Regions from separate parts of the Aeromonas encheleia genome, predicted to be linked through region 1. Evidence: riboswitches for the same ligand, from Rfam matches in the RefSeq annotation. Region 1 holds a riboswitch; each other region holds the start of a gene.
The links. Region 1 has a riboswitch for cyclic di-GMP ahead of EL255_RS04435 (glycosyl hydrolase family 18 protein). Riboswitches for the same ligand answer to the same signal wherever they lie in the genome.
Positions count from the first base shown of each region.

Region 1 (5,464 bases):
CCATCGACGCCGTGATGGCGCTGGTGGGCAAGGAACGGGTATTGGCGCGCATCGATCGCGCCCTGGCCTATATCGAAGCACGCATGGCCGCCGAATAAGCGCCAGTCGTTGACAACAAAGGGCTCCCGAACGGGGGCCCTTTGTTTTTGGCAGACAAGTAGATTTGTGACATAAAACAGTGAGATAGCCATCTGGTTGGCGCTAAAAACAGCTAACTGTCTGAATTTTGACTAAACGCTCCAGTCGGTGTTATTTTTGGGTTGACAGCAAAGCGGGTGATGCCTATCATGCGCCTCCGTTGCCAGAGATAACTTTGGTAGCGCCGAGGTGAGTTGGGGTTATAGCTCAGCTGGGAGAGCGCTTGCATGGCATGCAAGAGGTCCGCGGTTCGATCCCGCGTAGCTCCACCAAATTCTTCTCGGACAATCTGGAATCCAAGGGGTTATAGCTCAGCTGGGAGAGCGCTTGCATGGCATGCAAGAGGTCCGCGGTTCGATCCCGCGTAGCTCCACCAGGTTCCTGATTGTAGAAATGAAGTACCCAGGGCAGTGCGGTGTGTATCACCCAGGCCGACCTTTGTGGGGTTATAGCTCAGCTGGGAGAGCGCTTGCATGGCATGCAAGAGGTCCGCGGTTCGATCCCGCGTAGCTCCACCACTATTTGATATTTGAATACCAGAGTTAGGGCAACCGGCCGCCAGAACCGGTTGTTTAAAGAGTAAAGAATTTGGGGTTATAGCTCAGCTGGGAGAGCGCTTGCATGGCATGCAAGAGGTCCGCGGTTCGATCCCGCGTAGCTCCACCAAATTCAGAGTTGAGGCTAGTCCTTGATTCAATACAACTTGGGGTTATAGCTCAGCTGGGAGAGCGCTTGCATGGCATGCAAGAGGTCCGCGGTTCGATCCCGCGTAGCTCCACCAAATATCAAAAGGCCACCGCATTGCGGTGGCCTTTTTGTTTTGGCTCCACTTTCCTTTTTACCCCCCAATTCTCGTCGACAAAAAAGCCCGCATCGGCTGCGGGCTTGGTGGCTATGGCAAGTCATCAGCCGTGGCGACGGCGCCAGGCCAGCGGCAACAGCGCCAGCAGCAGGGCACCCATGGCGCCAGCCCCGCTGCCATTGCTTGGCTCCTGCAGCTTGAGGTCGACGATGATGGGGTCGTGGTCGGAGGCGCTGAACGGGTTGTCGGACTTGATCATGTCGCCGGTGAAGCCGCGTCCATATTCGAACAGGTTGCTCTCGTAGGAGTTGATGTGCCAGTCGGCGACGGCCACCACCTTCTTGGCCAGCGCCGGGTTGGCGAGGGCGTAGTCCAGAGTGCCGAGCTCGGCCTCGTAGCTGTAGGAGATGGCCTTCTCCTGGTTGAACTTGACGTTCACATCGATCAGGCCATAGCTCTTGCTCACCTCCTGGCCGAGCTGCTCGTAGGGTTGCTCGCCGACGAAGGTGTGGGAGGCGGAGCGGATCTTGCGATCCGCCTTGGCCGCATCGTAGTCGGTCAGCACCCGGATCGGGTCTTCCTTGGCGTAGGAGTTGAAGTCGCCCACCAGCAGCACCTGGCCCGGCAGCTTGTTCATCGCCTCGCCCAGCACCTTGGCCGCACTCACCCGAAACTCGGTGCACTTGCCCTGCAGATCGGCGGGTTCGGTCTTGCCGTCCCCGTTCTCAAAGCAGCCAGAACCCTTGGATTTCAGGTGATTGACCACCAGCGTCAGGGGATCCTTGCTGCCCGCCACCGTGAAGCTCTGCACCAGGGAGTCGCGCTGACCGGCGCTCTTGGCGACGCCGCCCAGGATGTAACGCTGCTGCGGCAGTTGAATCACACCGGCTTCCCCGCTCGGGGTCAGCTTGGCCGGGCGATAGAGCATGGCCACCATGATGGCGTCGCCACCGAAGTAGCGCTCCTCGCCGAGCAGCGCCTTGGGCAGGCTGACGAAGGCGTAGTGCTGGCTGGCATCCTTCTGCTGGGCGTTCAGATGCGTGACCAGATCGCTGATGGCGGAGTGCTCGTCAAAGCCGTTGTTCTCCATCTCCATCAGGCCGAGCAGATCGGCGTCCATCTCGGTGATGGCGTTGACTATCTTGGTGCGCTGCTGCTGGAAATCTTCCAGGTTCTTGGCGCCCCTGTTGCAGCCCTTGGCGCTGTCCGCATCAGTCTGGTCCTTGCACAGCACGTTGAGAGCACCGCCCACGCTGGAGTGGCTGGTGAAGTAGTTGAGCACGTTGAAGCTGCCGATGCGCAGGTCAGTGCCGGCGGTGCGAGCCGGGGCGCTCTGGCGATCGTTCTCGTCGGTACGCAGCAGATCGCCGGCCGTGATGGTCTGCCCCTTCGGCACTATCAGCCGGTACTCGTCATAGCTGTAACCCACCAGGGCCTCCAGGTTGACCGGGGCATCGCCGATGCGCAGGTAACCCTGCTCCGGCTCCCAGGCGGGCAGCCAGGGTAGCTTGCCGTCGGCGGCCTTGAAGTCGGATTCGAGGAATACCCGGTTGCCCGCATTGGCCTGTGCCAGTGCCTTGGCCTCGCTGCTGCCCGCCACGTGCAGCTGGGTCGGTTTCATCAGCGGGGCCTGATGGGCGAGCACCAGGTTGTTGCGCCGGGCGGCGTAGTCGTAGCTGAAGTTGCGGCTTACCTTGAGCGCGCTGTCGGCATCGAGCCGCACCCGCATCCCCTCGTGACGCTCCAGCGCCCGGGCCAGGGTCTCCCCCTCCAGCACCCGCAGTGGCACGGCGGCGGGGACGCTGCCCTGCGCCAGCACCTGCAGGCGCGGGACCTTGCTATCCAGGACCGGCTTGAGCTGGGTATGGCCGTAGTATTCCGCCACCTTGGCTTCCAGACAGACCTCGGCCCCCGGCTGGATGGCGGGGTACTTGTTGATGTCACTCAGGAAGACGAAGATACCGTCCGAGCTCTGGGGGTTGCCATCGCCCTGGAGATCCTGCAGGTAGAAGCCCTTGTTCAGGCTCTCGCCGAGGGCGCTGACCACCGCCTTGACGGCCACCGTCTGGGTACTTTCAAACAGATCGTCCGGGATCAGCGGGCTCTTGTCGCCACTGCCCTGGATGGCGGGGATGGGGGTGAGGGCGTTGTCGGCCGGGCAGCTGAAGCCGGCGGCATGGATTGAGGGGGACGCGAGCGCGAGCCCCACGGCCAGCGACAGCAGGGTAGGTGTTCCTTTCATGGGTATTCCTTTTTTATTTTTGCCAGTGTTTCCATAGCCTTGGCACCTTGGCCAAGGGCGCGCATTGTCACATTTCTGGCACATCATACCAGTGAGCCAACGCACATTATGGGGAGGCAAAAGAGGCCTGTTTCGTTTTTATGACGTGGCTAACATTATGAAATTAATGATAAAAGTGTCACCGGCTGTGCGGGAGGATGTGGGGGGCTTGCTGGCGTTTACATATTTTTCTTCGAGAATGAAGATTGAGACTCGACCACTTGCTTCCTATACTCGCCCTGTTCCTCACGGAACCCAGGTAAAGGGCAAACCGGCAGTGATGCCGGGACGCAAAGCCTCCGATCTGCCGGATACTGGCCAGACAGCGGGGTTACCCAGGGTGACATGAGGGGATGTGGCCCCGTCCATGGCCTGTTGTCGACCCTTTCTCACCTGTTGCTATTGCGCTTTGCCCGGTCTTAAAAGCCAAGATAAAACAAGGATGATAACAATATGCAACAGACCCTAAGGCCCAGCAGGCTCGCCATGCTGGTCGCCCTTGCGGCTATGCCCGCCTGGGCGCAAGCCGCCTATCCCGCCTATCAGTCCGGCACCGCCTACAAGGCTGGCGATGTCGTCAGCAACGTCGGCAACCTCTATGAGTGCAAGGAATTTCCTTACTCCGGCTGGTGTGGCGCCTCGCCCTATCACTATGCGCCCGGGGTGGGTACCGTCTGGGCCGATGCCTGGAAACCCTTCAGCGATGGCGGCACGGCGCCGGGCCTCGGGCTCGCGATAAGCTCGCCCGCCGTTGGTAACGCTTTCAACGAGGGGGCGCCTGTGGCCCTGGCGGTAACCCTGAGCGGTGACAGCAGCGCCATGGTCAAGGTGGAGTACCTGATCGATGGCACCCAGGTCGCACTGAGCGGCGCGGCCCCCTGGTCGGCAAGCTGGGTGGCGAGCGGCGTCGGCCCCCATCAGCTCAAGTCCCGCGCCCTGGACAAGGATGGCAAGCTGCTGAGCGAAGCCGATGCTGCTTTCAGCGTCAGCGCCGTGGTGGCCCCGGAAGCGCCCAAGGCCAGCATCAGCAGCCCGGCCGCCGGCGCCAGGCTGACCCTGGGCCGGGTCGCCACGGTCACGGCCGATGTGACCGATGCCAACAACGATGTGGCCAGGGTCGAGCTCTATGTGAATGGCCAGAAGGTGGGCGAAGACAGTAGCGCCCCCTGGCAGCTGAACTGGACGCCCCAGAGCAAGGGGGTCGCCGGCCTCAAACTGGTGGCGACAGACAAGGGGAACCTGGTCGGTGAGTCGGCCCAGATCGATGTCACCGTGGAAGAGGCCGCGCTGCCCCCCACAGGTGGCAACCTCTCCTGCGACATTCGCCAGATCTACCGCGCCGATGGCAGCGAGTGTATGGGGGATGACCATGCCCGCCGCGTCATCGGTTACTTCACCTCCTGGCGCACCGGCAAGAACGGCCTGCCCGCCTACCTGGTGAACGACATTCCCTGGGACAAGATCACCCACATCAACTACGCCTTCGCGGCGGTGGATGAGCAGAGCCACCTGATCAAGGTGGACGACGCCGCCACCAAGCTGACCTGGGAGGGGGTACCGGGCGCCGAGATGGACCCGGAGTTTGCCTACAAGGGTCACCTCAACCTGCTCTCCAAGTACAAGAAACAGTACCCGGACGTGAAGACGCTGATCTCGGTGGGCGGTTGGGCCGACACCCGTGGCTTCTATACCGCCACCACCAAGGGCGATTGCTCGGTCAACACCGCCGGCATCAACGCCTTCGCCGACTCGGCGGTGGGCTTCATCCGCCAGTACGGCTTCGATGGGGTGGACGTGGACTACGAGTACCCCACCTCCATGAAGGATGCGGGCAACCCCAACGACTTCCCGCTCTCCAACCAGTGCCGGGCCAAGTTGTTTGCCAACTACGAAGTCCTGATGAAGACCCTGCGCAGCCGGCTCGACAGCGCCGGCACCGAGGATGGCCGCAAGTACATGCTGACCATAGCCTCACCGGCGTCGGCCTATCTGCTGCGCGGCATGGAGAACTTCCAGGTCACCCAGTACCTGGATTACGTCAACCTGATGACCTATGACTTCCACGGCGCCTGGAACAACTTCGTGGCCCACAACGCCGCGCTGTTCGACAACAAGGCGGATCCGGAGCTGGCCCAGTGGGGCGTCTATAGCCAGGCCCAGTACGGCGCCATCGGCTATCTGAACGCGGCCTGGTCGGCCCACTACTTCCGTGGCGCCCTGGCGGCCGGCAAGATCAACATAGG
Region 1 covers NZ_LR134376.1:921,046-926,509, forward strand. The annotation lists gene gltX (glutamate--tRNA ligase) at 1-98, shown strand, start outside; tRNA gene EL255_RS04405 (tRNA-Ala) at 335-410, shown strand; tRNA gene EL255_RS04410 (tRNA-Ala) at 439-514, shown strand; tRNA gene EL255_RS04415 (tRNA-Ala) at 581-656, shown strand; tRNA gene EL255_RS04420 (tRNA-Ala) at 729-804, shown strand; tRNA gene EL255_RS04425 (tRNA-Ala) at 844-919, shown strand; gene EL255_RS04430 (ExeM/NucH family extracellular endonuclease) at 1,044-3,182, opposite strand; cyclic di-GMP riboswitch class I at 3,477-3,560, shown strand; gene EL255_RS04435 (glycosyl hydrolase family 18 protein) at 3,708-5,464, shown strand, end outside.

Region 2 (5,464 bases), 1.8 Mb from region 1:
ATGGGGGCCTCCTGCCAGAGGGTACCCAACTGCTGGGTTTCGCTCGGGATGGCCACGGCGGGATCATAGACGGTGACGGGCAATGAAAACGTGGTGGTGCCTGCCCCCACACCCACATAACCATTCCCATCGGGCAAGCCGTTATCGCGCACCTCGTACTTGGCCAGATAGTTGCCGACCTGCTGGGTGTTCACTGTGCCGAGCTGCTTGATACGGGCGCTGAGATCGCCATCGTTCTCGTCCCAGGCGGTCATGTGGGGGGCGAAGGTCGCCCCGAGCGGCAGTTGCAGGGCGAAGTTATTGACCCAGGCCTGCTGGTTGTAGATCCGTGGTGGCGCCTGATCCATGCGCCACTCCCCGGTGATGGAATTCTGTTGTGCCATAGCGCCGGTTCCCACGGCCAGCATGGCGAGCGCCAGGCTGTTCATTTTTGTTGTTTTTATCATTGCATACATCCTTCAATTTCGACCGCAGCGCACCCTGGTGCCTGCGGCGCAACGCAGCCGATCCGCCGATGGCGAACCGCATCCTCGTTGCGATGGGAAAAAGGGGCGCGCGGCGCGCGCCCCTTTGTGGATCAAGGGCAGCTTGCTGCGCCCTGATCCAGCCAGACATCGTGCTTGCCGGGCTCATTGCCTTTGGTCCAGTACTGGGCCTTCCACTTGTGACCGTTGTGAGTGGTCAGGTCACCGGCGTTGTAGGCCACGCCGGCATCCCAGCCGAGCTGTACCTGGCTGATCAGCTTCCACTGATCCGCGGTGCGGCTAGGTTCATTGCCCTGGGTCCAGTACTTGGCCTGCCACACCAGCTGGTTGTGGCTCACCTTCTCCCCCCCGTTGTAGGTGGTCGCGGCCTTCCAGGCGGGCCAGTTGACCGCGTCCGGGTCGGTGGCATTGCACTCGCCGCCCCCGCTGACCGGGGTCACGGTGAGGCGGGTCTGACCCTGGCTGTCCAGGGCGCCGTCGGTCACAGTGACGATCAGCTCGTAATCCGTGTTGGCCGTCACGCTCGGGGCCGTCACCACCAGGGTCTTGCTGTTCTGGCCGCTGGCGCTGAGACCGGCCGGCACAGTCCACTGATAGCTCAGGCTGTCACCGTTGGGATCGGTGGCGCTGGCACTGATGCTCAGCTGCTTGCCCGCCTGCACCGAGACCTTGTCCTGCACCGTCACCACGGGGGGCAGGTTCGGCTGCGGCGCCTTGTTGGTCAGCACCACCTGATCGCTGGCCTTGAGGCCCTGATCGTCGGTGACGGTCAGCTCGAACACCTGGTTGATGTCGGCGCTGACCCCATCGAGCACCACCCGGGCCTTGGCCTGAGTGGCGTCGAGCAGGCTGGTCTGCGGACCAGAGACCTGTTTCCAGCTGTAGCCAAGCAGCCCGTTCTCCGGATCATGGGAGGCGCTGCCATTGAGCGTCACCTCGGCCGGACCCGTGGCGCTCAGATCGCTGCCGGCATTGGCCACCGGCGGCTTGTTGACCGGTGGCAGGGTGCCGCCGTCCCCGTTGCCGAGCCCCTCATGCATGGCGTTGAGGATGTCGCCGTTGTCGGCATCGATCTCCCAGGCAAACAGGCCGCCGAGCTGGTTGGCCAGCACATACTGCCCCTTGGCCTTGACCGAGCGGTCGTTGTCGAAGCTGATGAGCTCGCCGGTGCTGGCCTTGAAGACGTAAGGCGCCTCGGCTGTCTCGTCATAGCCCTGCTCCCAGCCGGCGCCCATGCGGTTGTTGACGATGTCGCGGTAATCCACCACGCCATTCTCCCAGGTGCCCTTGATGGGGCCGGTGGCACTGCCGGTGAAGGGATTGCCGGCCTGGTAGCCGTTCACCCCGCTCCAGCCACGGCCATACATGGCCGCCCCGACCACTATCTTGCCCGGGGTGACCCCCTGGCCGAGCAGCGCCCTGACGCCCTTGTCGGTGGTGTACCTGGTGTTGGCATCCCAGCTGGATGCGAACAGGTTGGTCTGGTGGGCCAGGTTCTGCAGGTCGAAGGCGCCGCTGAAGTCGTAACTCATCAGGAAGATGTGGTCCATGTACTGCTGGGCCGCCTGATAATCGACCTTGGCAATCTTGTCGCCACCGGCGCTGATGGCCGAGGTCAACTCGTACTGACGGCCGGTGCTGGCCTCCAGCTCATCGAGCATGGCGCGCAGCTCCTTCATCAGCGCCACATAGGTAGCGCCATCGTTCGGGCCACCCAGGCTGGGGTTGGCCCCCTGGCCACCCGGGAACTCCCAGTCGATGTCCACCCCGTCGAAGAACTTCCAGGTCTGCAGGTACTCCTTCATGGACGCCACGAAGAGGTCGCGCTTGCTCTTGTCACCGAAGAAGAAGAAGGGATCGGACAGGGTCCAGCCCCCCACCGAGGGGAGGATCTTGAGATCGGGGTTGGCCTTCTTGAGCGCCATCAGGTTGCCGAAGTTGCCCTTGTAGGGCTCGTCAAAGGCAGAGAGGTTACCCTGCGGCATCTGGATGGCGGCCCAGGGATCGTGGATGGAGACCTTGAAGTCCTCCCGCCCGGCACAGGAGCGCTGCAGCGCCTCGAAGCTGCCGGAGATCTCCTTGAGGCTGTCGTTGATGCCATTGCCGCCGCAGATGGGGGTGAAGCCGTAGAGGATGTGGGTCAGGTTCTGGGCCGGGACCTTGTCCACGGTGAACTTGCGACCATAGACGCCCCACTCCACGTAATAGGCCCCCACCACCTTGCCGGACTTGTTGGCGTAAGGCTTGTTGTTCTCCTGCAGCGGCGCCTTGAGCGGCACCAGGTGGCTGCCGTCGGTGTCGGCCACCAGGATCTCTTTCTTGTCGGAGAGGGTACAGCCCTCGGCGTTGCAGAGCGCGACCTGCATCTGATAGCGCCCCCCCTTGGTCACCTTGAAGTTCGCGGTGCCGGCGGCAGAGGCAGCGCCGGACCAGACCTCGCTGCCATCGAGCAGCACCTTGGCGGTCTGACCCAGCTCACCGGACCAGAGGTTCCAGCTCACGCTGACCGGGGCGCCATCGGCGTGGACCTTGACCAGCTTGTTGTAGGAGGTGGCGGCTTGATCCACCTCGACGATGGCGAACTTGGTTTCGCCCCAGCCGATGGTGGGTTTGCCGGGGAGCGCGGCAAAGGCGGAGGTGGTGCAGAGCCCCCCGACCAGGAGCGCCAGCAGGGAAGGTTTTGGACTTAACATAGGTGAACATCCTTTTTCGTTTTTGGAATAAACAACGAAAAAAGGCAACGCAACCGGCCAGGTAACGCAGACGACATCGCACCATGGCTTGGCCCATGGACGAAACAACCTGTGGTGGCCCCGCTATCCTAGGTACTCTGACCCTTAGACCGGAGGCTTTGCGTCCCGGACTTTCATCCGGTTTGCCTTTTTTGCACAACTTGATTTGCGATGAAAATAATCGCCGAATGACTATAGATGAACGCGTGACCCGCGCCACCTAGTAAAAATGACAGTGAATGGGACTCACTATTGCTAGTTGGCCGCGATTATGCAGAGTCCCACCCGCAACACCCCCAATAAGTGGATGAAGTGATTACTCCCGACTCGGCCTGTCGGCGATTAATTCTGTGAGTTGGCTCACTGTCTTGCACCCGACAATCTGATCAGCGTACAGGTAACAGCAAGCTGTTCATCAGCGCCCGCAGCTTGAGCGGCTTGACCGGTTTGCTGACATAGCCGTAACCGTGCTCGCGGATCTGCGCCTGCAACTCGCTCTTGCGATCCGCGCTGATGATGATGCCGCCGATGCCGTTGCCATGGGCCAGCCGGATCATGTGCAGCGCCTGCAGCCCGGTCTTGCCGTCATCCAGGTGATAATCGGAGAGCACCAGCTGGGGCTGGAAGCCGTCGGCGATGAGCGCCTCCGCCTGCACCAGGCTCTGGGCGCAGCGTACCTCGCAGCCCCAGCGCCCCAGCAGGGAGTGCATGGCGGTGAGGATATCGTCCTCGTTGTCGATGCAGAGGATCCTGACCCCCTCCAGCTGGCTGTCGCGCGGGGCGGGCGCCGCCACCTGAGCGGGCATCACAGGCCGGGTCGCGAGGTTGAGGGTGATGGCAAACACCGAGCCCGCCTCCGGCCAGCTGCGCAGGGAGAGCGGGTGACCCAGGACCAGCGAGATGCCGCGGGCGATGGCGAGGCCCAGCCCCAGTCCCTGCTCCCTGGCGGTGCGCGAGTGATCGAGGCGGGAGAACTCGTCGAAGATGGCCTCCTGCTTGTCGACGGGAATGCCGGGGCCGTTGTCCCACACCTCGATGCGCACCTTGTCCCCCAGCCGGCGACAGCCGAGCAACACCCGGCCGGCCGGGTTGTAGCGAAACGCATTGGTGAGGAAGTTCTGCAGCACCCGCCGCAGCAGGCGCACGTCGCTGTACACGGCCAGCCTGCTCTCCACCACCGAGAACTGGATGTCGCTCGCCTGGGCCAGCACCCCGAACTCCGCCTTGAGGTTGTCGAACACGTCGCTCAGGGCGAAATCGAGCTTCCTGGCCTTGAACTTGCCCGCCTCGAGCCGCGAGATGTCGAGCAGATCGGTGATGAGATCCTCGGTCGCCCCCAGCGCATCGTCGATGTGGCGGGCGATGCGGGCCTGCTCCCCCGCCTGGGGCAGCATCTCCAGCAGGGAAGAGGTGAACAGCTTGGCGGCGTTGAGGGGCTGGGTCAGATCGTGGCTCACCGCCGCCAGGAAGCGGCTCTTGGAGTGATTGGCCCGCTCCACCTGCTGGTTCACCGAGAGCAGCTGACGGTTCAGCTCGGACAGCTCGTGGGTGCGCTCGGCCACCCGCGCCTCCAGGTGCTCGTTGGCTTCGCGCAGCACCCGCTCCGCCGCCCGAAACGGGGTGATGTCGGTGAAGGTCATCACGAAGCCGCCGGCCGGCATGGGGTTGCCCTGCATCTCGATCACCCGCCCATCCGGCCGCTCCCGCGCCGAGACATGAGGGCTGCCACGCTGCATGAAGGCGACCCGCCGCGCCACATGGGCCTCGATCTCACCCACGCCGCACAGCCCCTGCTCGGCGTTGTAGCGGATGATCTCCTCAATGGAGCGCCCCACCTGGATGAGACCGGTCGGGTAGTGGAACAGCTCTATGTAGCGCCGGTTCCAGGCCACCAGCTTGAGCTCCCTGTCCACCACCGAGATGCCCTGCCCCATGTGCTCTATGGCCCCCTGCAACAGCCCCCGGTTGAAGCGGAACACGTCTGAGGCCTCGTCCACTATGGTGGCGATCTCCTCGAGCTGCATGTTGCGCCCCTGCAGGGCCGAGGCCAGCACCAGCCGGGCTGACGAGGTGCCGAACACCCCCGCCAGCAGCCGCTCGGTGTGGGCGATCAGTTCCGCCGACGCCTGCATCTGGGGCGCCAGGGTGCCGCCGCGCTCGCCGGCGAAGCGACCGAAGGCGCGCTTGACCCGGCTCGAGCCGACGAAGCGGGCCGCCAGCATCTCCAGCTCCTTGACCGAGACCCGC
Region 2 covers NZ_LR134376.1:3,660,156-3,665,619, forward strand. The annotation lists gene EL255_RS16880 (PKD domain-containing protein) at 1-446, opposite strand, end outside; gene EL255_RS16885 (glycosyl hydrolase family 18 protein) at 578-3,178, opposite strand; cyclic di-GMP riboswitch class I at 3,289-3,375, opposite strand; gene EL255_RS16890 (hybrid sensor histidine kinase/response regulator) at 3,604-5,464, opposite strand, start outside.
Region 2: another riboswitch for cyclic di-GMP. It lies ahead of EL255_RS16885 (glycosyl hydrolase family 18 protein); the one in region 1 lies ahead of EL255_RS04435 (glycosyl hydrolase family 18 protein).

Region 3 (5,464 bases), 1.4 Mb from region 1:
ACAGGGCATGCTGGCGCGTGCCCGTATCGAACAGCGGGTTCCGCAGGCGGATGTGATCATCGTGAACCCGACCCATTATGCGGTGGCCATCAAATATGATCCCGAGCGGGCCAATGCGCCCTTTGTGATCGCCAAGGGGGTAGACAGCATGGCGGAGCGGATCCGCCAGGTGGCGAAGCAGCACGACAAGATGGTGATGAGCCTGCCGGATCTGACCCGGGCCATCTACTACTCCACCCGGGTTGATCAGGAAGTGCCAGCGGGCCTGTACACCGCAGTCGCCTATGTATTGAATCACGTATTGCAGCTACGGGCCTATGAGGCTGGCAAGGGCAAGAAGCCCCATTCCCTTGCCCCTTTGCATGTGCCGCCCGAGTTACGTCAACCTGAGAGGTAAGTTGTGAACTGGCGTGTATTGACCCAATCCTATACCGCGATCCCCATGATGTTGTTGGCGATCCTGGCGATGATGATCCTGCCCCTGCCCGGTTGGCTGCTGGATGCCCTTTTCACCTTCAACATAGTGCTGGCCGTGCTGGTGCTGCTGGTCTCGGTCTCGGCCCGTCGTCCGCTCGACTTCTCCGTGTTCCCGACTGTGCTGCTGGTCGCGACTCTGATGCGGCTCTCCCTCAACGTCGCCTCCACCCGGGTCGTGCTGCTGCATGGTCACGAGGGGAATGAGGCTGCCGGTAAGGTCATCCAGGCGTTTGGGGAAGTGGTCATCGGTGGCAACTACGTGGTGGGTCTGGTGGTCTTTGTGATCCTGATGATCATCAATTTCGTGGTGATCACCAAGGGGGGAGAGCGGATCTCCGAGGTTTCCGCCCGCTTCACACTGGACGCCATGCCGGGCAAGCAGATGGCCATCGATGCCGATCTCAATGCCGGCACCCTGGATCAGCACCAGGCCCGGGCCCGGCGGGAAGAGATCGCCAAGGAAGCCGATTTCTACGGCGCCATGGACGGTGCCTCCAAGTTCGTGCGTGGCGATGCCATCGCCGGCTTGCTGGTGCTCATCATCAACCTGGTGGGGGGGCTGGCCATCGGTATCTTCCAGCACTCGCTGCCGGTTTCCGATGCGTTCCGGATCTATGCCCTGCTCACCATAGGTGATGGCCTGGTGGCCCAGATCCCCTCACTACTGATGTCCACTGCCGCCGCCATCATAGTGACGCGCGTCAGCGACGAAGGGGAGATGTCGGATCAGGTTGGCCAGCAGATCCTGGCATCGCCCCGGGTCATCTACACGGCGGCGATCATCATGCTGGTGCTGGGCCTCGTACCTGGCATGCCCATGCTGGCCTTCCTCAGCTTCGCCGCCGTACTGGCATGGACCGGCTGGAGCGTGAGCAAGCGTCGGCTCAAGGATCCGGCTCTGGACGCGGCCCAGGAACTGACCCGGCAGATGGTGCAACCCGAGCCCCAGGGGCTGGATTGGCAGGATCTGCCACCGGTGGACTCCGTCGCCATCGAACTCGGCTATCGGCTGGTGCCGCTGGCGGAAGTGGACAAGGGGGCCGAGTTACTCGCCCGGGTTCGCGGCATTCGAAAAACCCTCTCCGAGCAATATGGCTTCCTGCTGCCGGAAATTCGGGTACGTGACAACTTGCAACTGCAACCCGATCAATATCGTATCAAGCTGTCCGGCATCGCCCTGGCCATGGGGAATGTGGATTGCCAGCGGCTGATGGCCATCAGCAGCGGAGAAACATACGGTACGCTGGATGGAGAGCTCACCCAGGACCCGGCCTACGGCATGAGTGCGGTCTGGATTTCGCCGGACAACAAGGCCAAGGCGCTCAACCTGGGCTATTCGGTGGTCGACTCTGCCACCGTCATCGCTACCCATGCCAGCAAGCTACTCAGAGAGCAGCTCGATGCGCTGTTTGGTCACGATGAGGTGGGCAAACTGGGCCAATATCTGGCCATTCAGTCTCCCCGCCTGGCGGAAGAACTCAATCTGGCCCTGACCCAGATGCAGCAGTTGCGGGTCTTCCGCCAGTTGCTCAAGGAGCAGATCAGCCTCATCGACATCCGCACCATAGCTACCACCTTGCTGGATGCGAGCGAGCTGACCAAGGATCCCGTCCTGCTGGCGTCGGATGTGCGTTGTGCCTTGAAGCGTCAGATCGTCAGGCAGGCGATAGGCTCGCGTGACATCCTGGCCGCCTTCACCCTGGACGATCGCCTGGAGCAGACGCTGTTGACGGCGATGAATCAGTCCCAGCAGCAGGGAAAAATCCAGCTGGACAGCTTCCCGGTCGATCCCCAGTTATTGGCGCAATTGCAACAAAATATGCCGCTGGTGAAGGAGCAGTTGCAGCAACAGGGATATGCTCCCGTATTAGTGGTCATGCCCCAGCTCAGACCGCTGATCGCCCGTTATGCCCGCTCTTTCTCAAAAGGTCTCAAAGTACTCTCTTATAACGAGATCCCGGAAGATTTGCGGGTCGAGGTTATTGGGACTCTAGGCTGAAGTTGAATTGCCAGTCATGCAGGCTAGCAGGAAGAGGCTATTCCGCATATCCGCTTGAATTGTCTTATAAAGCCGTTATCATGTGACGGCTTTTGACGTAACGACATGTTAAAAAAAATAAAACAATATTACAAAATATAACAAACTACATGTGTCACATGGCTTTAGGGACAACAGAGCCATGCCATCCTAATACGGATCGTCGCATGATAAAGGCAAACTGAACTGAAAAGTCAGGACGCAAAGCCTCCGGTCTAACAGCATTGATGTTAATGATAGCGGGGTTACCAAGGCTATGATTCCAGCCTTGTTTCCATGCCTAATATAGAGCGAGCGCTCATTAAGAAGCGTTGCTCTTGTCGTGGTGCGTTTTTATTTTTGCACGTCAGTTCTGTTGATTGATTCATGTACAATCACAGGTTCGGGTTTATATGCTTTTTGATTCATCTATCAAGGAAAGTTCAATATCACTCGGTATTGAAGCGCTGCCACATCTATTATTTGTCTCCCCATCGTTATCAAATGGAAACGACATTGAGGAGATATTGTTGAATTCTGGCTATCGTGTTTCCTGCCTGGATTCCCTTCCTCAAACGAAAACATTTCTCTCCCAACACACGGTCGATCTGATCCTGCTCGACATGGCGGCCATGACCGAGGCGGGCCCCTCCGTGATGCATCAACTGGCCGTTACCAGCTGCATCATCATGGTCAATGAGCATCAGGCCTATCTGGCGGCGGAAGCCATGCGGGCCGGCGCCATCGATTACATCATCAAGCCTTTCAGCCCGCGACAGATGATCGAGGTGGTCAGGGGAGCTCTGCGCCTGCGTCAAGCCATTCCCAACCTGATCGCGGCCTCCTCCCTGAGCCAGCAAGTGCTGCAACTCGCCAGGCGAGCCGCGAAGACCTCGGCCACCATCCTCATCGGCGGCGAGTCGGGCACGGGCAAGGAGCGCCTGGCTCGCTATATCCATGAGATGTCCAGCCGTGTTGGCAAACCCTTCGTGGCCATCAACTGTGCGGCCATTCCGGAGGCCATGCTCGAGTCCATCTTGTTTGGGCACAGCAAGGGCGCCTTCACCGGAGCTATTGCCAGCCAGCAGGGCAAGTTTGAATTGGCGCAGGGGGGCACCCTGCTGCTTGATGAGATCTCCGAGTTGCCACTGGCGTTGCAGGCCAAGTTGCTGCGGGTGCTGCAGGAGAAAGAGGTGGAACGCCTGGGCAGCCATCAGGTGATCGCGCTGGACGTAAGGATCATCGCCGCCAGCAACCGGGATCTGCGGGATCTGGTGGCACAGGGAGAGTTTCGCGAAGACCTGTTCTACCGGCTCGATGTTCTGCCCATGAGCTGGCCCGCGTTGCGGGAACGGCAAGACGACATCCTGCCGCTGGCCGAGTACTTCATCGAGCGTTACGGCGCACAGCAGGGCTATCGTCTGAGCGAGAGCGCGTGTAAACAGCTGCTCGCCTATGACTGGCCAGGCAATGTTCGCGAGCTGGATAACGTCATCCAGCGGGCCTTAATTATGGCTCGCGGATTGCATATTCAGGCCGTCGATTTGATGTTGCCCCATTACACCGTCGAAGCCGACAACCTGTTACCGGAGACACTCGCCGCGCCGGAAGGGCTCAGCGAGACGAGGCGGTATGCTGAATTTCAATTCGTGCTAGAGACCTTGCGTCGTTTTCGTGGTCATCGGACTCGTACGGCTGAGGCCCTTGGGATGACGACCCGGGCGCTTAGATACAAGCTGGCTGCCATGCGTGAGCAGGGCATAGATGTCGAGCAGCAGATTCAAAACTAAGGGATAACCGAGTGAAGATTGAGATCATGTCATCACAGGTGACGCTCCTGCAGCAGATGCAGGAAATGCAGCGTGTCGCCAATCAAACCCCTTCCATAGAGCCGAATGATGCATCGACTGTATCGTTCAGCGACGCCATGCGCGACGTCGTCGGACGCGTTAACGAGCAGCAAAATATCGCGTCCAGTTTGATGACCGCCGTCGACGCGGGTCAGAGTGACGATCTGGTCGGGGCCATGGTGGCCAGTCAGAAAGCCGGTCTCAGTTTTTCCGCTCTGATGCAGGTGCGCAACAAGCTGATGGCGGGTTTCGATGACATCATGCGCATGCCGCTCTGAGGTTGGTAATGACTGAACTGGTATCGTCTACCCAAGAGTCTCCTGGCTCTTTCATGACTCGGGTCCAGGAAGGGCTGCGCAATTGGCGCACGCTGTCCCGCGACAACAAATCCATTCTGACCATTGCCCTGCTGGCCGCGATCGTCGCAGGTACCATAGTGGTGATCCTGTGGACCTCCAGCAAGAACTACGTCCCCCTCTACGGCAAGCAGGAGCTTTACGACACGGCCAACATCATGGAGATGCTGGAGAAGGAGCAGGTGCCATTCCGGCTGGAGAAGAGCACCGGCCAGATCCTGGTGCCAGAAAATCAGCTGGCTCATATCCGGATGGCGCTGGCGGCTCGTGGGGTCAGAGCCGCCATGCCGGCCGGTCTGGAAGGGCTGGATACGGTCACCGGGCTGGGCACCAGTGAGTTCATGGAAGGTGCACGTTATCGGCATGCGCTGGAAGGGGAACTGGCCAGAACCATCATCTCGCTGGACGCGGTGCGCAGTGCTCGTGTGCACCTGGCCATCCCCAAGAGAACCCTGTTTGTCGGCCGTGACGAAGAGAAACCCAGCGCGTCTGTGATGCTGGATCTGCAGCCTGGACAGTCCATGGAGCCTGGTCAGGTGGAGGCGATCGCCAATCTGGTGGCGGGCAGTATCTCCGGCATGAAGCCGGGGGCCGTGACCATAGTGGATCAGGCCGGCCAGCTGCTGAGCGCCGAGCTGGGAGACCGGGCAGGCTTCGGCAAGCAGAGTGTCCAACAGATGGAGTATGTGCGCAAGCTGGAACAATACATCCGCCAGCGTGCCAGCGACATGCTCTACCCCATGCTGGGCACGGGGAACTTCCGG
Region 3 covers NZ_LR134376.1:4,109,535-4,114,998, reverse strand. The annotation lists gene flhB (flagellar biosynthesis protein FlhB) at 1-397, shown strand, start outside; gene lfhA (lateral flagellar biosynthesis protein LfhA) at 401-2,476, shown strand; cyclic di-GMP riboswitch class I at 2,681-2,768, shown strand; gene lafK (lateral flagellar response regulator transcription factor LafK) at 3,022-4,284, shown strand; gene lfiE (lateral flagellar hook-basal body complex protein LfiE) at 4,296-4,622, shown strand; gene fliFL (lateral flagellar M-ring protein FliFL) at 4,631-5,464, shown strand, end outside.
Region 3: another riboswitch for cyclic di-GMP. It lies ahead of lafK (lateral flagellar response regulator transcription factor LafK); the one in region 1 lies ahead of EL255_RS04435 (glycosyl hydrolase family 18 protein).

Region 4 (5,464 bases), 220 kb from region 1:
GGGCACCGCACAGTATCCCCCAGGGGATGACGGAGATGGAGAGGGGCAAAATATCGAGGGAGGCACGCCACCAGAGCGCGCTGGTACTCTCGGGCGCGGGGGCGCTCGTTCCTGACATCATGGGATCATCCTTGTTACATCCACGGCGAGCCGGAAAAACTAGCACGGTGCAGGCGGGGATGTCACGCCATCGTCAGGGGGAAATGACACGCCCGCGCGATGGCGGGCGTGAGGAACCGGGATCAGGGCTGGATGATGATGGGGGTGCCGGGTTCGATGGCGCTCCACACCTCGTCCAGATCATGGTTGAGCATGGCGATGCAGCCGTTGGTCCAGTTGGACGGCTGCAGACGACGGTTGCCGATGTCGTTGCGCTGACCGTGGATCATGATCATGCCACCGGGATTGACGCCCTTCTCGTTGGCCATCTTGATGTCATCCAGATTCGGGTAGTTGATGTGGATGGCCTTGTAATAGCCGGAGTTGGTCTTCTTGTAGTCGAGGATGTAACGCCCTTCCGGTGTGCGCTGATCCCCTTCCCGCAACTTGTGTCCCTTCGGGGCCGGGCCCAGGGCGATCCAGTAGCGTTTGACTTCCTTGCCATCCTTCATCAGGGTCAGGCTATAGCTCGACTTCTTGACCACTATCATGTCGGCAGACAGGGTGGCAAAACTTAAGGCGGGCCACAGCCCCAGCAAACACAGTAATACGGCTCTCATTCCATCCCTCGACAAGCCTTCAGGGCTTTTTTGTTAGCAAATCATCTGAATATCGCCACTCTCTGGTGACGAGCGAGCGCCATGATATGGGATCGCCATCAATACTCAATATATCCAGAGAAACATATCTGTGACCAGCGTGACGAACGCCCCGTCCATCCACCGCCCCATCACATTAATTAATAGCTAAAACAGCTAGATGGCGCCAAGCGGTCGTTTTAAGTGTTTCATTCAAGCCCCCTCTCAGCCCCCACCTCGGGATCCGGCCTGCCCCCGCAGGCGCCGTCGCGCCTTCCCGCCGCCAGCCGTCCCCGATAACCCCGTCCAGCCGCGCGACCGAGGGCGTCACCAGCGCGCAGAAATGACAGAGCCCTGCCAAGGGGCAGGACTCTGTGGTGGGTGGGGATCCCTTAGCCGATAGAAGCTGGCTCGGCCTGGTAGTGGCGCCGGATCCAGGCCTCGAAGTCGGCCAGCATGCGCGCCTCCGACTCGCTGTTGTCGGCGATGAGCGCCTCCCCGTGCACCACCCGGATGCGGGCATTGAGCGGGCTGCCCTCGCCTGCCGGCGGCCGCTGCCGCGCCGCCGCCATGCTGGCCGATGCCAGCTCCCAGGCCTCGGCTACGCTCCGGTTGCAGACCCGGGCCAGGGGAGCGGCGCTGAAGCCCTCGCCGGTGAGGCTCTGCAGGGTCTGATCGTGGGTCATGCCGTTGCCCGGCCCCCAGTAATGGGCGGCCAGATCCGGTCCGATGCGCGGGTTGTCGGTGAGATAACCGTCGCGCCGCAGGAAATAGGCACGGGTCTGCTCCACCGCCATCAGCGCCAGCAGGTAGCCGTGGTAGGCGCAGGCCGACTCCTGGTTGAGCAGGTGCGGGATCGCCAGCAGCGGCCGCGGGCTCTCCACCCCCAGGATCTTGCGCTCCCAGCGGCGCGCCAGCGCCAGCACCGCGGCCGGGGTGCGATCGCCATCGGCCATGGCGTAGAGATCCCGCTCGAAGTAGGAGACCAGCGCGATCTGCCGCTCGTTGAAGGCGCGAAATGGCTGCCGCGCCTCTATCATGGCCCCGATGAGCGCATCCGGGATGGGCTCCCCGCTCTCGCTCCTGGCATAGCGCTTGAGCCAGTCCGCATCGTCCAGCAGGCTGTCGCAGAACATGGACTGGGTCTCGGCATAGGCCATGGAGGTGGGCGGGAACTCCTGGGAGAAGCAGGGGGCGTTGCCGGTCACGTTCGCGAAGTGGGCGGCGTGGCCCCCCTCGTGGAACAGGGTGTTGAGGCCGCTCCAGCCACTGCCCACCTGGGACGGATTGGCCAGGCTGGTGAAGTTGACCACGGCGGGCACCCACTGCCCCTCCTGCCAGAAGCTCGGCACCGGACCGTGGCAGAAGCCGTTCTCGTATTTCCCCTCCCGGGTCAGCAAGTCCAGGGTGAGGGTCGCCTCCCGATACTGGATGCCGAGCCGGCGGAAGCTCTCGACCCAATCCTGCAGCGCCCGCGAGAAGGGCACGTAGGGGTCGAGCTGGCGGGTCACGTCGCCGCTGACGAAGTAGCGCAGGTTGTGGGGCAGCAGCGCCGCCTCCCCCTTCGCCGCCTTCAGCTCGGCCAGGCTCAGGTGCACCCGCTCTTCGGTGCGCTCGATGAAGTCATCCAGCACCGCAAACAGCTGCTCCGGGCTCATCTGCTCGTTCTTGCGCACCTTGTAATCGAAGTAGTCGCGATAGCCCATGGCGCGGGCGAAGCGGTTGCGCAGCGCCACTACGTCCAGGTAGCCATGGTCGACCACCCACTGCTCCAGGCTGTGGAACATGTCGAGGGCACTCTGGCGCACCGCCTCGCTCGGGCTGGCGGCCAGGCTGGTGCTGGCCGCCGGCAGGCTGCCGGCCACCTGGCGGCCCCGCTCGTCCAGCAGGCTCAGCTTCAAGCCCTTGCGACGGGAGAACAGGTCCGCCTCGGCGACCACCAGCTCGTCCATCAGGGCCGCCGCCGCCGGATCCTCGATGACGTTGCACTCGAAGAAGGCGATCCAGCCCCCCAGGCCGCGTCTGAGATCCGCCCCGTCGGCCTGGGCGAGCATCTCCCTCAGCTCCGGCAGCCGCGCCGGATTGGCACAGAACGCCTTGTAGGCCTGCTCGGCGGCGGTGAAGCCGGCCTGATCGTCGCTGGTGCCCATGTAGGTGGACCAGAACAGATCCTCCTTGCGCCTGTGCACCCGCAGGTAGTCGGCGTTGAGCTGGTTCAGGTAATTCCTGGCAATGGAACTCATAAATTCCCTCTTGTTATCGGTGGCGCCTGGCCATCCGTTCCTTTTTGGTGGTGTCCCTCCCCGGTCGGGGCCGGGACAAACGTGCGCCGGGATGCGCGTCACCACGCTATCAAAAGTGGGCCTGTCTGTCTGCTGCTCATGGGGGCAATGAGCGGACATCCCGCGATCCTGGGCAGCCGGCTGAGCCATAAAGGATCCACCTCGATCCAGGATCCCTCCCCTGCCATGGAGTCCAGGGTCGGCAAGGGGATGCCGCCTCGGCATAAGATGCGTGAAATCTGAATATTAATCAGAACAACAATCCGGGGCAGTGAACATGACCAGGGGAATACCCATGCAAAAACAGAAAGTTAAGTAATGGCACTACTCCGATGAGTCGAACCGTAAAGATTTACACTTAATAATTTAATCAAAATAAGTCATGATGATGTCGTCGTCTTCAAACGCGACACCATGACCATTTATGTAGTCATTTGGCAAACTGGTTGAAAGGCCAGGACGCAAAGCCTCCGGTCTAAAGACATGTCGTCCAGGATAGCGGGGTTGCCACACCCAGGTGTGTATCGGGGATTTCCCCTGCCAACTTGACTGCCCACATCACCGAACAGAGGAATGTATGGCAGCAAAAATTCAACTCAATCATGTGGCCGCGGCGCTGGCGTTGCTGGCCAGTGGCGGCGCACTCGCCCACGGCTATATCAACCAGCCGGAGGGTCGCAACTATCTGTGCAAGACCGGCGGCAACAGCCAGTGTGGCGCCATCCAGTGGGAGCCCCAGAGCCTGGAGGCACCGTCCGGCTTCCCCAACGGCGGCCCCGCCGACGGCCAGATCGCCTCGGCCGGCCACCCGCAATTCGGTGAGCTCAATGCCCAGACCAGCGATCGCTGGACCAAGCGCGAGGTGCAGGCCGGGCCCTTCGCTATCAGCTGGAGCTTCACCGCCAACCACGTGACCCGCAACTGGCGCTACTACCTCACCAAGCAGGAGTGGAACCCGAACCAGCCGCTGACCCGCGACTCCTTCGATCTCAATCCATTCTGCGTGATCGAAGGCAACATGGTGCAGCCGCCCAAGCAGGTCACCCACCAGTGCACCCTGCCGGCACGCACCGGCTACCAGGTCATTCTCGGGGTGTGGGAAGTGGGCGATACCGCCAACAGCTTCTACAACCTGATCGACGCCCGCTTCGAAGGCGGCACCCAGCCCCCGCTGAGCTGGAGCCAGGGCGGGACCATCTACCCCTCCACCGATCTCGCGGCCGGCGACAAGGCCAGGACCCGGGTGTTCGACGCCAGCGGCGAGCGCACCGATCTGCAGACGGTGCTGACCATCGCCAACGCCGAGCAGGGCCAGAAGAACAACTGGGCTCACGATCTGGCGGGCAAGATCAACGCCGAGCAGAGCCAGATCCGTGCCGGTCAGCAGGGTGGCGACGGCCAGTTCAACCCGGTCTACGGCCAGAACCCCATCTACCTGAAGGCGGGCAGCAACCTGCAACGGGTCGAGATCCAGCTCGAACAGCAACAACCGCCGGTGGGCAACGACATCAACGTGAGCGGTCTGGAGAGCGAGTACCTGCTCGACAACGGCAGCGTCACCCTGGCCTTCACCGTCACGGCGCAAGGGGACCTCGCCGTCACCAATACCCTGTATGACCATGGCGGTGTCGCCAAGGGCCAGACCGGCGCCGACATCAAGGACAGCAGCCAGAGCTTCACCATGCCGGTGAGCGGCCTGAGCGCGGGTCACCATCAGCTGGTGATCGAGGGCAAGCCCAAGGCGGGTGGCGAGCCGCTGCAGCAGACCCTGGATCTGATGCTCAAGGATCCGGCCAGCGGCGGTGACTACCAGTTCAGCTTCCCGGAGGGCCTGAAGTCCTACACCGCAGGCACCAAGGTGCTGCAGCCCAAGAACGGCAAGGTGTATCAGTGCAAGCCCTACCCCTACAGCGGCTGGTGCACTATCTGGTCCAGCTCGGCGACCCAGTATGAGCCCGGCGTGGGCAGCAACTGGCAGGATGCCTGGACCGAACTGAAATAACGCGCGTCGACAGATAAGCAAACAGGGAGCCGATGGCTCCCTGTTTGTTTATGGCATGTCAGCCCATTCAGATCTGGTAATCGAGGGCCGGCTCGTGGCTCATGGCGCGGGCCTGGATCTCGGCCAGCGCCAGTTCCGGGTTGCAGAGCTGGATGAACTGCCAGGCGAAGTTGTGCTGGAACTGCCCCTGCTTGAGCCCGATCCAGGCGGTGTGCGGTGCGAACAGCCGGCTGCCATCGAGCTGCACCAGCCCCTTGTCACGCTGGGCGTCGAACGCCATGTCCGCCAGTATGCCGACCCCCATCTCCAGCTCGACATAGGTCTTGATGACGTCGGAGTCCTGGGCGGTCAGCAGGATCTGCGGCGCTATCCCCGCCTCGGCGAAGGCCTCATCCACCCGCGCCCGTCCGGTCAGCCCGGCCTGGTAGGTGATGATGGGCCAG
Region 4 covers NZ_LR134376.1:703,190-708,653, reverse strand. The annotation lists gene EL255_RS03385 (AzlC family ABC transporter permease) at 1-121, opposite strand, end outside; gene EL255_RS03380 (L,D-transpeptidase family protein) at 243-719, opposite strand; gene EL255_RS03375 (M3 family metallopeptidase) at 1,130-2,980, opposite strand; cyclic di-GMP riboswitch class I at 3,446-3,531, shown strand; gene gbpA (N-acetylglucosamine-binding protein GbpA) at 3,597-5,021, shown strand; gene cbl (HTH-type transcriptional regulator Cbl) at 5,089-5,464, opposite strand, start outside.
Region 4: another riboswitch for cyclic di-GMP. It lies ahead of gbpA (N-acetylglucosamine-binding protein GbpA); the one in region 1 lies ahead of EL255_RS04435 (glycosyl hydrolase family 18 protein).